Regions from separate parts of the Streptomyces sp. NPDC002144 genome, predicted to be linked through region 3. Evidence: riboswitches for the same ligand, from Rfam matches in the RefSeq annotation. Region 3 holds a riboswitch; each other region holds the start of a gene.
The links. Region 3 has a riboswitch for cyclic di-AMP ahead of ACWCQ1_RS24665 (NlpC/P60 family protein). Riboswitches for the same ligand answer to the same signal wherever they lie in the genome.
Positions count from the first base shown of each region.

Region 1 (3,262 bases), on a different contig from region 3:
GGGGTCTCGGAGAGGTTGGCCAGGATGGAGTAGTACAGGTGGGGCATGCCGGCGTCCTGCTGGAGCTGCCGGTCGATCGCGTCCTCGACGAGGAACGTCGCCGCGATGTACGCGCGCCAGGCGCGCTGCTCCTTCGGGGTGAGCCAGCGAGTCGTCATGCCACCAGTGTAGGTTTGTTTCAAACTTGAACCAAGAGTGGCCGTTCAGCGCCTTGCGCCGAGCGTGCCGTCCACCACGAGCCGGGGAGCGCGTCGATGCCCCACCCGTACGTCCTGCTGTCCGCCGCCGTCTCCCTCGACGGCTGCCTCGACGACACCGGACCCGAGCGCCTGCTGCTGTCGTCCCCGGCCGACTTCGACCGCGTCGACGAGGTACGGGCCTCCGTCGACGCCATCCTGGTCGGCGCCGGCACGATCCGCGCCGACAACCCGCGGCTGCTGGTCAACTCGCCCGAGCGCCGCGCCGCCCGTGTCGCCTCGGGCCGGCCCGAGTACCCGCTCAAGGTCACCGTCAGCGGCTCGGGCGAGCTGGATCCGGCGGCGAGGTTCTGGCACACGGGCGGCGACAAGGTCGTCTACACGACCGACAAGGGGGGCGAACGGGCCCGCGCGCTCGGGATCGCCGCCGACATCGTCCCGCTCGGGCCCGACCTCGACTGGCGTCGGCTGCTGGAGCATCTGCACGAGGTCCGGGGTGTGCGGCGGCTCATGGTCGAGGGCGGCGGCCGCATCCACACCCAGCTGCTCCAGCAGGGGCTCGCGGACGAGCTCCAGCTGGTGCTCGCCCCCCTGTTCGTGGGCGACCCCGACGCGCCCCGCCTCTTCGGCCCGGGCGGCTACCAGGGCGGACGGCTCAGGCTGGTGGAGAGCCGGCGGATCGAGGACGTGGTCCTCATGCGCTACGAGCCCACCGCCCCCGGCACCGGCCCGCTGGCCTCCGCCGCCGACCACCACTGGCTCCGCCTCGCCTGCGACCTGGCGGCCCAGTGCCCGCCCTCGCGGACCGCGTTCAGCGTCGGCGCCGTGGTCGTCGCCGACGACGGCACGGAGCTGGCCCGCGGCCACTCCCGCGAGGCCGGCGACCCCGTGGTCCACGCGGAGGAGGCGGCCCTGGCGAAACTCGACCCGGCCGATCCGAGGCTCGCGACCGCGACGGTCTACAGCAGCCTGGAGCCCTGCGCCCACCGCGCGTCCCGTCCCAAGCCGTGCGCCCGGCTGATCCTGGAGGCGGGGGTACGGCGGGTGGTGACCGCGTGGCGGGAGCCGGACACGTTCGTGGAGGCCGCCGACGGCAGCGGTCTGCTGGCGTCGCGGGGCGTCGAGGTGGTCGTCCTGCCCGAGTACGAGGAGCGGGCCAAGGCGCCGAACGCCCATCTGCCGGGCTGAAAACGCAGGTGGAGCGGGGGCGGACGGAAACCCTGGTGCTGAGCGTCCCGCGGATGGCGTATGCTGGTTACACAACGACGCGGGGTGGAGCAGCTCGGTAGCTCGCTGGGCTCATAACCCAGAGGTCGCAGGTTCAAATCCTGTCCCCGCTACTGAAGGCCGAGGGCCGGAATCCAGTGACTGGATTCCGGCCCTCGGTGTTTCCCGCTTCCCTGGCCGTCACTCCCTGTGCAGAGCCTGAGACAAGGTCAACTCGCCCGATTTTCACCGGTCATGGCCCGATCGTCCGCGCCAAAAACGTTTAATGATCAAGCCGAACTGCTTGGAAACCCCACCCCGAGTCTATTAACGTTCGATAACGCAGCGCGGTCGTCCCAGCCGTCACAAGAGGCGGCTCCGTGCGCACGCGCCGAATCCCGCAAGGGAACCGGGGAACCACCACCCTGGGGTGAATCGCGCGGAGACCGCCGTGGACCCACGGCAGGTTTACGCGCGTAGGAGACCTTCCTGCTCCGAACCCGTCAGCTAACCCGGTAGGCGAGAAGGAAGGAAAGGAGCACGCCCACGTGGCGTCCAACCCGCCTGCCCCGGCAGCCCCGTTCGTGCCGGGCACCCGGCCCTTCGGCTTCGGCCCCAGTGACGACGAGGGCCAGTGGGAGGAGTGGAACCCCACCGAGGAGTCCATCCGCCCGGTGCGCGGCCGGCACCGTGTCTCCAGGCAGCGCGGCGGGGGACTCGCCCGCAGCTCCACGGTTCTCGGCGTCGGTGTCATAGCCGCCGTCGGCGCGGGCGGCATGGCCAGCGCCAACACCGGCAAGCCGCCGGTGTCCATCTCCCTGCCCGACCTGACCTCCGTCGCCCATGTGTTCGACGCCGGCTCCGATGCCCCCAAGGGCTCCGCGACCGCGCTCAGCGCCGTCGGGGTGAGCACCAAGGACACCGAGCAGGGTGCCCGGGACGCCGGTGAGGCGCTGCGCGACCGCATCATGGCGCAGGCCGAGTCGCAGCAGGTCCAGCTCGACAGCAAGGCCCAGTCGGCCACCGAGGCGGCCCTCGCCAAGCAGATCGACGAGGCGGCCGCCAAGGCGGAGAAGGACGCGGCGGCCAAGGCGCAGGCCGCCAAGGAGAAGGCGGAGGCGGCGGCCAAGAAGGCGGCCGAGGACGCCAAGCTCGCCGAACTCGCCAAGCAGTACAAGCTGCCGGTCGTCTCCTACACCATCACCGGCACCTTCGGTCAGGCCGGCTCCATGTGGTCCTCCGGTTACCACACGGGCCTCGACTTCGCCGCGCCGACGGGCACGCTCATCAAGGCCATCCACTCCGGCACCATCACGGAGGCCGGCTGGGCGGGGTCGTACGGCTACCGCACGATCCTCACCCTCGACGACGGCACCGAGCTGTGGTTCTGCCACCAGTCCTCGATCAGCGTCAGCGTCGGCCAGAAGGTCGCCACCGGTGACGTCATCGGCCGGATCGGCGCCACGGGCAACGTGACCGGCCCGCACCTGCACCTCGAGGTCCACCCGAACGGGCAGGCCACCGGCATCGACCCGATGACCTGGCTGCGCAGCAGGGGCCTCAACCCCTGACAGCGGCACCGCCCCGGAACGGCCGCCTCCGATTGTTTACGGGAAGTTTGCGGCCGTTCCGGAAGAGGAGTCTCCGGGGCGGGCGTTGACCATACACATGACTTCTCTGCGCAAACTCGGCTCCTCCGACCTCGAGGTCTTCCCGCTCTCCCTCGGTGGCAACGTCTTCGGCTGGACCGCCGACGAGGCCACGTCCTTCGCCGTCCTCGACGCCTACGCGGCCGCGGGCGGCAACTTCCTCGACACCGCCGACGGCTACTCCGCCTGGGTCCCCGGCAACCAGGGCGG
Region 1 covers NZ_JBSFDB010000037.1:22,929-26,190, reverse strand. Annotated here, with positions in the region: gene ACWCQ1_RS38755 (MarR family winged helix-turn-helix transcriptional regulator) at 1-158, opposite strand, end outside; gene ACWCQ1_RS38750 (dihydrofolate reductase family protein) at 255-1,385, shown strand; tRNA gene ACWCQ1_RS38745 (tRNA-Met) at 1,464-1,537, shown strand; cyclic di-AMP (ydaO/yuaA leader) riboswitch at 1,783-1,939, shown strand; gene ACWCQ1_RS38740 (M23 family metallopeptidase) at 1,952-2,974, shown strand; gene ACWCQ1_RS38735 (aldo/keto reductase) at 3,072-3,262, shown strand, end outside.
Region 1: linked by a shared signal. The riboswitch ahead of ACWCQ1_RS38740 (M23 family metallopeptidase) and the one ahead of ACWCQ1_RS24665 (NlpC/P60 family protein) in region 3 are both predicted to bind cyclic di-AMP.

Region 2 (3,262 bases), on a different contig from region 3:
CAGCACGCGCAGATAGGCCAGGACGTCCCGGACCTCCTTGCGCTCGTAGAAGCGGACACCGCCGACGACCTTGTAGGGCAGGCCGACGCGGATGAAGACCTCTTCGAAGACACGGGACTGTGCGTTCGTCCGGTAGAAGACGGCGACGTCCCCGGCCTTCGCGTCACCCGCGTCGGTGAGACGGTCTATCTCGTCGGCGACGAACTGGGCCTCGTCGTGCTCGGTGTCGGCGACATAGCCCGTGATGCGCGCGCCCGCGCCGGCGTTGGTCCACAGGTTCTTGGGGCGGCGGGACTCGTTGCGCTCGATGACCGCGTTGGCCGCGGACAGGATCGTCTGGGTGGAGCGGTAGTTCTGCTCCAAGAGGATCGTCGTCGCGTCCGGGTAGTCCTCCTCGAACTGGAGGATGTTGCGGATCGTCGCCCCGCGGAAGGCGTAGATCGACTGGTCCGCGTCACCCACCACGCACAGCTCGGCGGGCGGGACGTCGTACTCGTTCGGCGGGACGTCGACGGGGTGCTCGCTCGTCCCCACCAGCTCGCGCACGAGCGCGTACTGGGCGTGGTTGGTGTCCTGGTACTCGTCGACCAGGACGTGCCGGAAACGGCGGCGGTAGTGCTCGGCGACGTCCGGGAAGGCGCGGAGCAGGTTGACCGTCGTCATGATCAGGTCGTCGAAGTCGAGGGCGTTCGCCTCGCGCAGCCGTGACTGGTAGAGGGCGTAGGCCTGGGCGAGGGTCTTCTCGAAGCCGTCGGTGGCCTGGGCGGCGAAGTCCTCCTCGTCGATCAGCTCGTTCTTCAGGTTGGAGATCTTGGCGCTGAAGGACTTCGGCGGGTAGCGCTTGGGGTCGAGGTCCAGGTCGCGGCAGACCAGGGCCATCAGGCGCTTGGAGTCGGCGGCGTCGTAGATCGAGAAGGAGGAGGTGAAGCCGAGCTTCTTGCTCTCCCTGCGCAGGATGCGCACGCACGCGCTGTGGAAGGTCATCACCCACATCGCGTTCGCGCGCGGGCCGACGAGCTGCTCGACGCGCTCCTTCATCTCACCGGCGGCCTTGTTGGTGAAGGTGATCGCCAGGACCTGGCCCGGGTGCACGTTCCGCTCGGCCAGGAGGTGGGCGATGCGGTGGGTGAGGACACGGGTCTTGCCGGAGCCGGCGCCGGCCACGATGAGCAGGGGGGCGCCATGGTGCACGACGGCCGCGCGCTGGTTCTCGTTCAGCCCGTCCAGCAGCGCCGCCGGGTCGATCGCCGGGCGGGGGGCGCCGTCGCGGTAGTAGGCGTCCCGGTCCGGCGGCACGTCGAACTTCCCGCCGAACAGGTCGTCCGGAACGGGCTCCGGTACGTGATCGTCCTCGGGCGGCGGCGGGGGTTCCTCCGCGTGCCCGCGAGGGGCCTGGAGGTCCGCCAGGAAGCTGTCGTCAAAGAGGCTGCTCATCGCTCTCCGAGTCTAGGGCGCCCCACTGACAGCCCGCGGCCGCCCTGAGAACATCGCCGGATCCCGATGCCCCGTACACGCTGCGTGGCGCGCCATCACCGCACGTGGCCGGGTGGGTGGGGCCGGTCGAAGGTCACGGAAATGTATCGGACAAATCGAACATCAACCTTCACACGGACCACACCAGTTGGCTACCGTTCGGGCAGGCCGTACGACCCCCACCGGCGAACCTCGCCGGGCCGTGCGGCCTCCGCCGAGTCCGGGGCGCCGCCGCGCAGCCGGAGCCGGGGACCCACGAGGACCTTGGGGTGAATCGGCCGGCCCCCCTTCCGGGGCCCGGGCCGTAGGGCAACCCTTCCGAACCACCCGCCCGAACCCGACAGCTAACCCGGTAGGCGGACGATGGAAGGAGTCGCCGGTCTTGGCGTCGCACCGCAAGACACGTCCCGCCGTTACGCGCGTAGCAGGCATACGCACCCCCGCTCTCGCCACGGCCGCCCTCACCTCCGTGGCCCTGCTCTCCCAGTCGGCCAACGCCGCCCCCTCGGCCGACGGCGGCCCCAGCCTCGAGGAAGTCGAGAAGAAGGTCGACGACCTGTACCGCCAGGCGGAGTCGGCCACCGAGAAGTACAACGCGGCCAAGGAGAAGACCACCAAGCAGCGCAGACGGGTCGACTCCCTGCTCAACGACGTCGCCAAGCGCGCCCAGAAGCTCAACGAGGAGCGCGAGAGGCTCGGTTCCTTCGCCGCCGCCCAGTACCGGACGGGTGCCGCCGCGCCCGACACGGCGACCTTCCTGCTCGCCGACTCCCCGCAGGACTACTTCGACCAGACGCAGCTGATGGGCCGGCTGACCGCCCGCCAGAAGAGCGAGGTCGACGACTACTTCACCGAGCAGTCCGCGACGATGAAGAAGCGTGAGGAGGCCTCCCGGAGCCTCGAGACGCTCAGCACGTCGCAGAACGATCTACAGACCGCCAAGGCCACGGTGCAGAAGAAGCTCTCCGACGCGCGCGAGCTGCTGTCGAAGCTGACGGCCGAGGAGAAGGCGCGGCTCGCGGCGATCGAGAAGAAGCAGCGGGAGGAGGCCGCGCGCAAGGCCGCGGAGCTGGCCCAGCAGCAGGCGGCGGCGCGGAAGGCCCAGGAGGGGACGACGTCCCAGGACGGCACCTCCTCCTCGGACACCGGCTCCACGGACACCACGGACTCCTCGTACGCCGCCAAGGCCGCGAAGGCGCTCGCGTTCGCCCGCGCGCAGATCGGCAAGCCGTATGTCTGGGGCGCCACCGGTCCCGGCTCCTACGACTGCTCCGGCCTCACCCAGGCCGCGTGGAAGGCCGCGGGCGTGGACCTCCCGCGCACCACCTACGACCAGGTGAACGCGGGCACCACCGTCTCCCTCGCCGACGCCCGGCCCGGCGACCTGATCTTCTTCTACGACGACATCAGCCACGTCGGCGTCTACATCGGCAACGGCATGATGATCCACGCCCCCAAGCCGGGCGCGTACGTCCGCGAGGAGTCCATCTACTACGCCGGCGAATCAATCATCCACAGCGTGGTACGCCCCGCGTGAGGCGATGACCGCGACGCACGAACGTCCTCGCGCGCCCCGGTCGGAACCGCCGGGCACACGCGGCCCTTGGCACGCCACCCGACGGTGGGATGCGCGGCGCGCGACGGTCCCCGAGCGCCCGTCGACCGAGCGCGCGGCAGGCGTGTGAGGCCGCTGCTCGCGCCGCACGGCGGTGGGATGAGCGGCGCGCGACGCTCTCTGAGCGCCCGTCGACCGAGCGCGCGGCAGGCGTGTGAGGCCGCTTCGAGCGCC
Region 2 covers NZ_JBSFDB010000054.1:43,286-46,547, reverse strand. Annotated here, with positions in the region: gene pcrA (DNA helicase PcrA) at 1-1,434, opposite strand, end outside; cyclic di-AMP (ydaO/yuaA leader) riboswitch at 1,676-1,847, shown strand; gene ACWCQ1_RS43680 (NlpC/P60 family protein) at 1,856-3,010, shown strand.
Region 2: linked by a shared signal. The riboswitch ahead of ACWCQ1_RS43680 (NlpC/P60 family protein) and the one ahead of ACWCQ1_RS24665 (NlpC/P60 family protein) in region 3 are both predicted to bind cyclic di-AMP.

Region 3 (8,941 bases):
CGAACTGCTCGCCGCCCGCGCTCTGCAGGGCGTCGGCGGCGCGATCGCCTCACCGACCGCGCTCTCCCTGGTCAGCACCACCTTCCCGGAGGGCCCGGAACGCAACCGGGCCTTCGGTGTGTTCGCCGCCGTCTCCGCCGGCGGCGGCGCCATCGGACTGCTGGCCGGCGGCATGATCGTCGAGTGGCTGAACTGGCGCTGGGTGCTCTTCGTCAACGTCCCCATCGGCGTCCTCATCGCCCTCGCCGCGCCCCGCTGGATCAGGGAGTCCGGACGCCACCCCGGCCACTTCGACATCGCCGGCGCGCTGACCTCGACCCTGGGCATGGTGCTGCTCGTCTACGGCTTCATCCGGGCCGCGCAGGAGGGCTGGCGGGACGCGCTGACGCTGGCCTCGTTCGCCGGGGCCGTCGTCGTCCTGGCCGCGTTCATCCTGATCGAGCGGGGTTCCGTCCAGCCGATCACACCCCTGCACATGTTCGCCGACCGCAACAGAGCGGGCACGTACGGCATGATGCTCAGCCTCGCCGCCGCGATCTTCGGCATGTTCTTCTTCCTGACCCTCTTCGTGCAGGACGTGCTGAACTTCAGTCCACTTCGCGCCGGACTCGCCTTCCTGCCGGTCAGCGCCGTCATCGCGGTCGGCGCAGGGCTCGCCTCCCGGTTCCTGCCCCGGTTCGGCCCCAAACCGTTCCTCGTGGTGGGCGCCCTCCTCGCGGCGGGCGGTCTGGCCTGGCTGACCCTGACCGACGTGCACTCCACCTACGCCGGCAGCATCCTCGGCCCGATCCTCGTCTTCAGCTTGGGCATGGGCATGGAGTTCGTGTCACTGACCCTGATGGCGCTGTCCAACGTCTCCGTCCAGGAGACCGGCGCCGCCTCCGGGCTCCTCAACGCCACCCAGCAGGTGGGCGGTTCGCTCGGACTGTCCATCCTGGTCACCACGTTCGGCACGGCCAGCACCAACGAGGCCCACCAGCAGATCCCGCTCTTCCTCGCCCAGGCGACCCCGGCCGAGCAGCTGCGCTTCCGGCGCACCGGACAGCTCCCGAGCCCCTGGTCCGACCAGGTCCTCACGCACGGGATCTCCGCCGCGTTCGTCGTCGCGGCGATCTTCGCCGTCGTCGCGGCCCTGATCGCGGTCGTCGTCATCCAGGTCCGCGCCTCCGACCTGGAGCGCCTCCAGGGCGGCATGGGACCCGGCGCCGTCTGAGACCACCCGCGTCAGGATTTTCCCGCCCCCCATGTCACAGACACGGGGGGCTGTCTCGTCCACGGGGCAGAGACAATTCCGGGAACGGGAAGGTGATCGTTGTGCGGGTGTTCGTGGCAGGCGGGACGGGGGTCCTGGGACGGCGGCTGATTCCGCAGCTCGTCGCCAGGGGCCACCAGGTGACGGCTACGACGACCAGCGCGGCCAGACTGGGGCTGCTGGCGGACCTCGGCGCGGACGGCGTCGTGATGGACGGCCTGGACGCGGCCGGCGTCGGCGAGGCGGTGGCCACGGCACGGCCGGACGCGATCGTGCACCAGATGACCGGGCTCGGCACCGGTGCACCCGACATGAAGCACTTCGACCGGTTCTTCGCCACCACCAACCGGCTGCGCACCGAGGGCACGGACCATCTGCTGGCCGCCGCCGAGGCGACCGGCGTGTCCACCTTCGTCGCCCAGAGCTTCGGCAGCTTCAACGGCATCCGCGAGGGCGGCTGGATCAAGACCGAGGACGACCCGCTCGACCCGATGACGGGCACGGTCCTGCGCCCGATGATCGAGGCGGTCAACCACCTCGAGGACGTGGTCGTGCGGGCCGGCGGCGCGGCCCTGCGCTACGGCGCCTTCTACGGGCCGGGTGCCATCGACGACCAGGTCGAGCTGGTCCGCAAGCGGAAGTTCCCGCTGGTCGGGCGCGCCACCGGACACAGCTCATGGATCCACCTCGACGACGCCGCCCACGCCACCGTCCTGGCCGTCGAACAGCACGCGAAGGGCGTGTACTGCATCGTCGACGACGAACCGGCCCCGGCCGCGGAATGGCTGCCCCACCTGGCGGCGGTCGCGGGCGCCAAGCCGCCGATGCGGGTGCCGAAATGGCTGGCGCGCCTGCTGGCGGGAGACCTGCCGGTGATCATGATGCTGGAGGGCCGCGGCTTCTCCAACGCCAAGGCCAGACGTGAACTGGGCTGGGAGCCGCGCCACCCGTCGTGGCGCCAGGGATTCAAGGAGGAGCTGGCGTGAGTCGCACCGAGGAGTTCGAGGAGCTGCGGCCGCTGCTCTTCGCGATCGCCTACCGCATCCTCGGCAGCGTCAGCGAGGCGGAGGACGCCGTCCAGGAGACCTGGCTGCGCTGGGAGCGCACCTCGACCCTGCCCAGATCGACCAAGGCGTATCTCTCGGCCGTGGTCACCCGGATCTCCGTCGACGTCCTGCGCTCGGCCCGGGTACGGCGCGAGGAGTACGTCGGCCCCTGGTTCCCCGAGCCGCTGCTCACCGACCCCTACGAGGACCCGGAGCGCTCGGCGGAGCTGTCCGACTCACTGTCGATGGCGGCACTGCTGCTGCTCGAACGGCTCTCCCCGCTGGAGCGCGCCGTGTTCGTGCTGCGGGAGGTGTTCGGCTTCGGCTTCCCGGAGATCGCCTCGGCCGTCGACCGGTCCGAGGCGGCGTGCCGGCAGCTCGCGGTGCGGGCGCGCCGGCACATGGACGCGGGCCGGCCGCGCTTCGAGGCCGACCGCAAGGAGCGCGAGGAACTCGCCGAGCGGTTCTTCGGCGCCTTCCGGGAGGGCGACGTCGACGGACTGCGGGACCTGCTCGCCGCCGACGTCCAGCTGGTCGGTGACGGCGGCGGCAAGGCGCCCGCGCTGGCCAACGCCGTCCGCGGCCCGGACAACGTGGCCCGGGTGATCTCCTCGTTCGTCTCGATGTGCCTCGCCACGGGGGTCGTGGCCGAGCCGCACCGGGTGAACGGCCAGCCGGGCGCGCTCTTCCGCGACCGGGACGGCAGGGTCGTGAGCACCTTGGCGCTGGACATCCTGGGCGGACGGATCCAGACGATCCGCGGGGTCGTCAACCCCGACAAGCTCGGACACCTGGGCCCGGTGGCGGACGCGTGGGCGCTCAAGGACGAGGCGATGCGGACACGCCGTCCCCAGCCCGACCCCGCGGGCTGAGCGCACCGCTCAGGACACGGACGTGCCGCCCCACTCCTCCGGGGCCACGTCCGCCAGCGTCTGGGAGAACGTCCAGTGGTGGCCGGCCACGTCCTCGGCGGTGTACTGGCGCTCGCCGTACTCGAAGTCGGTCGGCTCCATGAGGATCCGGGCGCCGTGCGCGCGGGCCTGCTCGCAGTGCGCCCGGGCGTCCTCCACGCGGACCGTCACCGAGTGCGTGACCTCGCCGGGGCGCGGGGGACGGCGGTCGTGCCGGACGTCACCGATGATCACCGCCCCGTCGCCGAAGGCGAGTTGGGAGCGGTGGTCCTCGCCGATGCGCACCCGCTCGGTGAACCCGAAGGCCTCGCCGAGCCAGGCGACGGCGGCCCGCACGTCGGGATAGATCAGGACGGGGATGACCGTCGCGGAGGGGATGGAGCGGTTCGGCTTCATGACTGGCTCCAGGCGTTGGTGTCCCGTGGCACGGCGGGCGTGGGGACCAGGCCGAGCCGCTGGGCCCGCAGCACCGTACTGATGCGGTCGCGTGTGCCCAGTTTGCGGTAGATCTTCTCGACATGCTTGTGCACCGTGCGATCCGATATGCCGAGCCGCCGGCCGATCGCGGCCGCGGTCAGCGCGTCCGCCAGCAGCACCAGGACCGCCGTCTCACGGGGCGTCAACCCGCAGTCCGGGGCGGCCGAGGGGTCGGTCGAACGCCGGTGGCGTTCCAGGAGTTGCCGCTGCTGTTCCACGGCGGCCAGCAGCGGCTGGAGCTGGGCCGCCAGCCGGAGATGGTCGTCGGTGAAGTCCGTACCGGAGCGGTAGACCATGCATCCGGTGATCGGGGTCGTGGTTCCGGGCAGCGGGATCGCCAGGACGTGGTCGGCGGCCATGAGGTCGCCGATCAGCTCGGCGGTGGGGCTCGACGACCAGGCCCGCCCCACCGCCCGGCGCGCGGTCAGCGGGGTGCGGTCCGGCCCGGAGGAGTACAGGGACGCGAACGGGTAGCCCTCCCGCAGCAGGCCCACGGCCTCGTCCCGGAGCACCGCGAACTCGGCGGCGACGGCGGACGGCATGCCGACCGTGCCCCCGGACTCGTTCCAGTCGTCCAGCTTGTAGATCAGACTCTCACCGCCGCACAGGCCGGGCAGGGCGTCCGCGAGCATCGGCCACAGCCGATCGGGCTCCCGTTCGTGCAGTGCCGCGACCGCCACCGACAGCATGCGTTCCTGCGCCCCGACCAACACCTGTGCCACGTTCCCACTCCGATCGTGCGCCGCGTACGCAGTTGTACCCATACCGGCGACGTCCAGCCTGCCTCAGACTGCAACGGAGCAACAAGGACGTTCACGGATGTACTCCAGCACAACGGCGCACCAGCGGCCGCGGCGGGGAGACCCGGCGGTTCGGTGGGGGACCGCCGGTGCTCTCCGAGGCCCGGAGCCCGTGTGGGCCGCCGGAGCGGGGGACCGGCGGCCCGCGGAGGTCCGAGGAGTTCAGACTCCTCCCGCTCCTCCCGGCGGATTCGCCGCCCGCATCGCGTCCGAGATGGACCTGACGCCGCCGTGCGCGGTCAGCCCGCCGTCCACCGGGATCTCGGCCCCGGTGATGAAGGACGACTCGTCGGAGAGCAGGAACACCACCAGCGGCGCGATGTCGTCCACCGTGCCGCTGCGGCCCAGCGGTGTCTCCCCGATGGTCGCCGCACGGAACGCCGGGGTGGCGGCGGCGGTCATCGGCGTCTCGATGTACCCGGGATGCACGGTGTTGACCCGGATGCCCTTCGGCCCCAGCTCGGTCGCCGCGATCTTCGACAGCCCCCGCAACGCCCACTTGCTGGCGGTGTACGCCACCGGGTAGTAGCCGGTGAGCGCGGCGGACGAACCGACGTTGACGATCGAGGAACCCGGTGGCATCAGCGGCGCGAGGTGCTGGATCCCGAGCAGCGGTCCGGTGGTGTTGACGGCCTGGACCTGTGCGAAGTCCTCCGGCCGTACCTCACCGAGCCGTTCGCGCCGGATGACGCCCGCGTTGTTCACCAGACCGTGGATCTCGCCGTACGACTCCTTCAACTCCGCGGCCAGCGCGGCCCAGTCGCTCTCCCTGCTGACGTCCAGCCGCCGCACGTCACCCTGCGGTCGCACGTCCGTGGCCACCACCCGGGCGCCGGCCCGGGTCAGCGCCTCCACCTCGGCGGCGCCCTGGCCGCCCGCGGCCCCGGTGACGACGACGGTCTTCCCGGCCAGTCGCCCCTCGTACTGATCACTCATGCAGCCATCCTTCACCGGCGAGGCAGCGTCAGCGGCCGAAGAGGCCGCCCACGGTTCGTGGACGGCCTCCTCGGTGAAGCGTGTGCTGCTAGGCGGGGCGCACCGCTATGCGGATCGCGGCCTCGCCGGCGTAGTGGACCGACTCCTCGCGGATCACCGCGCCCGGTCCGGGGGCGTGGATCATCAGACCGTTGCCGGTGTAGAGGCCGACGTGGCTGAAGTTGTCGTTGAAGAAGATCAGGTCACCGGGACGGCTCTCGGCGAGCGGGACCACCGTGCCGGTGCTCGCCTGCTCGTGCGTGGACCGCGGCAGCGCGACCCCGGCGGCCCGCCAGGCGGCCTGGGTGAGCCCGGCGTTGTCGTACGACTCCGGTCCGACCGCGCCCCACAGGCAGGGCCTGCCGATCTGCGCCCGGGCGAAGGACACGGCCCGGTCCGCCTTGGTGCCGACCGCCGGCTCGGCGGGCGCCTCGGGCACCCCGGTGTCGAGGACCGACGGTTCCTGGAGCCGGCGCCACTGGTCCGACACGGGCAGGCTCGAGTCGACCGCGGCGGGCAGGTTCCACGCACCCGTGTCCATGACGGACTGCTGCTGCGGGGCCGCCTCGACGGTGGGCTGCTGGAAGCTCCACTGCGTGCCGGTGTCCAGGGCGGTCAACTGCTGCTGCGCCCCAGTGTCGGTGATGGACGGACCCATGTCGGGGACGGCCGGCTGCTGCGGGCCCCACGGTTCGCTCGCCGGCACGCCCGTGTCGAGCACGGACGGCTGCTGCAGCCGCCAGGCCTCCTCGGTCGCACGGCTCGCCTGGTCCGACCAGGGCGCCGGCACCGGCGCCAGAGCCGGCTGCGGCGCTGCCATGGTCATCGAGGGCATGACGGCCGACTGGGATGCCGTGGCCGCCGGGGACATGATGGTCGCCTGTGGCCCCGTGGCCGTCGGCGACATGATGGTCGACTGCGGTGTCATGGCCAGCGAGGGCATGACCGCCGTCTGCTCCGCCATGGGCGTCGGTGACATGACCGCCGACTGCGGTATGGACGTCTGCCGGGCCGTGTACCGGTACAGCAGCTCACTCGCCGCGGCGATCTTGCGCTGGCTCTGCTCCTTGGACGTACGCAGCGAGGCCTGCCGCGGCTCGCCGCCCGTCGCGCCCGCCGCCATGGCGGACTCCTGCCGCTGCGCCGGTACGGCGGGCAGCGCGGCCGTGCCGCCACCCGCGGTCAGCTCGGCGACCGGGCGGCGCGTTCCGCCCGCCGGCAGCTCGGCCACGGGCCGGCCGGGTGCCTCCAGTTCGAAGCCGGTCCGTGCCTCCGGGGAGCGCGCGGGCCGCGACGGGGCCGGGCGGGGGGAGGAGGTGCGCTGGGCGGGCATGCGGTCGGCCGGCAGGATCGCCGGGATCGTCGGCCCCAGCGAGGCGCGCGCCGCGTCGAACCACTGCCGGGTCACGTTGTCCAGATCGGGGTCCGAGCGCCTGCCGCCGCCCGCCGGTGCGCCGCGTCCTCGCGAGCCGGTCACCGTCGGGCGGGTGAAGTTCCACTGGCCGGTGTCGGACTCGGCCCGGTCGTAGAGGCTGCTCACCCGGTCCCGGACGGCCTCCCGGCTGGGGGCGTCCTCCCCGGCGAGGGGCACGGCGTCGGCGCTCTGCGAGAGCATGGCCACCGAGGTGAGGGCCGCCGCGGCGAGAGTGGAGTTGCGCATCCCGGGGAGGCCGGAGCCGCCCGTGCGCGATGGTCGATCCGGCGCCATGGGAGCCGTACTCCTTCCGTACTCCGCCTACCGAGTTAGCTGTCGGGTTCGGGCGGTCGTATCCGGAAGGCATGCCCTACGACCCTTGCCCGTGCGGGCAGTTGGGCCGATTCACCCCATGATTCGGTTGGGTCCCCGGCTCCGGTTCGACACCGGACTCGGCGGAGGCCACGCGTCCCGACGGGGTTCGCCGGAGGAACTCGAGTGGCCTGGACCCACGCTAGCCAACTTGTGCGGCTGGTGTGAAGGTTGAAGGGCAGAATGTCCGATACGCTTTTGTGACCTTCGTCGTGACGGGCCGTCAGATTCCGGTTTCGTGCACACAGCGGATCGGGAGCGTGACCGACCGTCGCGACGGCGGGTGCCTCAGGACCGCGGACCGTCCTCCTGGGCCGCCCGCTCGGCGTCGCGCTTCTTGATCCGCGCCGCCTCCTTGCGGACCTCCGCCTGGGTGGCCCGCTCCTTCACCAGCCACTCCGGCTGCTCCTGCTTGAGCGCCTCGATCTCCTCGGTGGTCAGCGGCTCGGTCACCCCGCCGCGCGCCAGCCCCGCGATGGAGACGCCCAGCTTCGCCGCGACCACCGGACGGGGGTGCGGCCCCTTGGCCCGCAGCTCGCGCAGCCACTCGGGCGGCTCGGCCTGGAGCTGGTCGAGCTGGGCGCGCGAGACGACACCCTCACGGAACTCGGCGGGGGTGGCCTCGAGGTACACACCCAGCTTCTTCGCCGCGGTCGCGGGCTTCATCGTCTGGGTGGTCTGGTGCGACTTCATGGGGTCCAGGGTATCGACCGGGTACGGGGCCCTCGACCACGGCCGGTAACCTGGCCAGGTGACAGGCTCGGAGACATCCCCCACGTTCCGGCTCGCGTACGTCCCGGGGACGACGCCCGCCAAGTGGGTGCGGATCTGGAACGAGCGGCTGCCCGGGATCCCGCTGCACCTCATCGCCGTACCGGCCGCCGAGGCGCCCGAGGTGCTGCGTGCGGGCGAGGCGGACGCGGGCCTGGTACGGCTGCCGGTCGACCGTGGGTTCTTCAGCGCGATCCCGCTGTACACCGAGACAACGGTGGTCGTGGTCCCCAAGGACCACGTGATCACGGCGGCCGACGAGGTGACGCTCGCCGATCTGGCCGACGAGGTGCTCTTCCACCCCCTCGACGACGTCTTCGGCTGGGACGCCCCTCCCGGTGAACCCGCCTTCGAGCGCCCCGCCACCACCGAGGACGCAGTGGAACTGGTCGCTGCGGGCGTCGGCCTCCTCGTCGTCCCCCAGTCCCTCGCCCGTCTGCACCACCGCAAGGACCTCACCTACCGCCCGGTCGTCGACGCCCCGCAGTCCGGTGTCGCCCTGTCCTGGCCCGAGGAAGCGACCACCGAACTGGTCGAGGACTTCATCGGCATCGTGCGCGGCCGCACGGTCAACAGCTCGCGCGGCCGCAAGCAGCAGCCCGAGGAGAAGCCAGGCCGGGAGGAGAAGCCGAGGCGGGAGGAGCAGCAGAAGTCCTCCGCCCACCGCAAGCCGGCCCCCGCCAAGCAGCCGGGCCGCACTCCCCGCGCGGGCGGCTCCAAGCCCGGCAGACGAGGCAGGCCCGGCCGCCGCTCGTAGGAACGTCTCACTTCGGCGGCAACCCCGCGGCGAAGGCGTACCCCTCGTCGATCCATGCGCCCAAGACCCCGTCGTCGGCGAGCGCGGACGGGTCGACGACGATCCAGCCACGCATCGGCCGCCCCGTCATGTCGAGGAGTCGCGCGCCCGGTCGGGCCAGCGCCGC
Region 3 covers NZ_JBSFDB010000016.1:154,767-163,707, forward strand. Annotated here, with positions in the region: gene ACWCQ1_RS24635 (MFS transporter) at 1-1,213, shown strand, start outside; gene ACWCQ1_RS24640 (NAD-dependent epimerase/dehydratase family protein) at 1,306-2,238, shown strand; gene ACWCQ1_RS24645 (RNA polymerase sigma-70 factor) at 2,235-3,170, shown strand; gene ACWCQ1_RS24650 (VOC family protein) at 3,180-3,605, opposite strand; gene ACWCQ1_RS24655 (LuxR C-terminal-related transcriptional regulator) at 3,602-4,408, opposite strand; gene ACWCQ1_RS24660 (SDR family NAD(P)-dependent oxidoreductase) at 4,649-5,422, opposite strand; gene ACWCQ1_RS24665 (NlpC/P60 family protein) at 5,511-7,169, opposite strand; cyclic di-AMP (ydaO/yuaA leader) riboswitch at 7,178-7,343, opposite strand; gene ACWCQ1_RS24670 (DUF5997 family protein) at 7,536-7,940, opposite strand; gene ACWCQ1_RS24675 (LysR family substrate-binding domain-containing protein) at 7,999-8,775, shown strand; gene ACWCQ1_RS24680 (TfoX/Sxy family protein) at 8,783-8,941, opposite strand, start outside.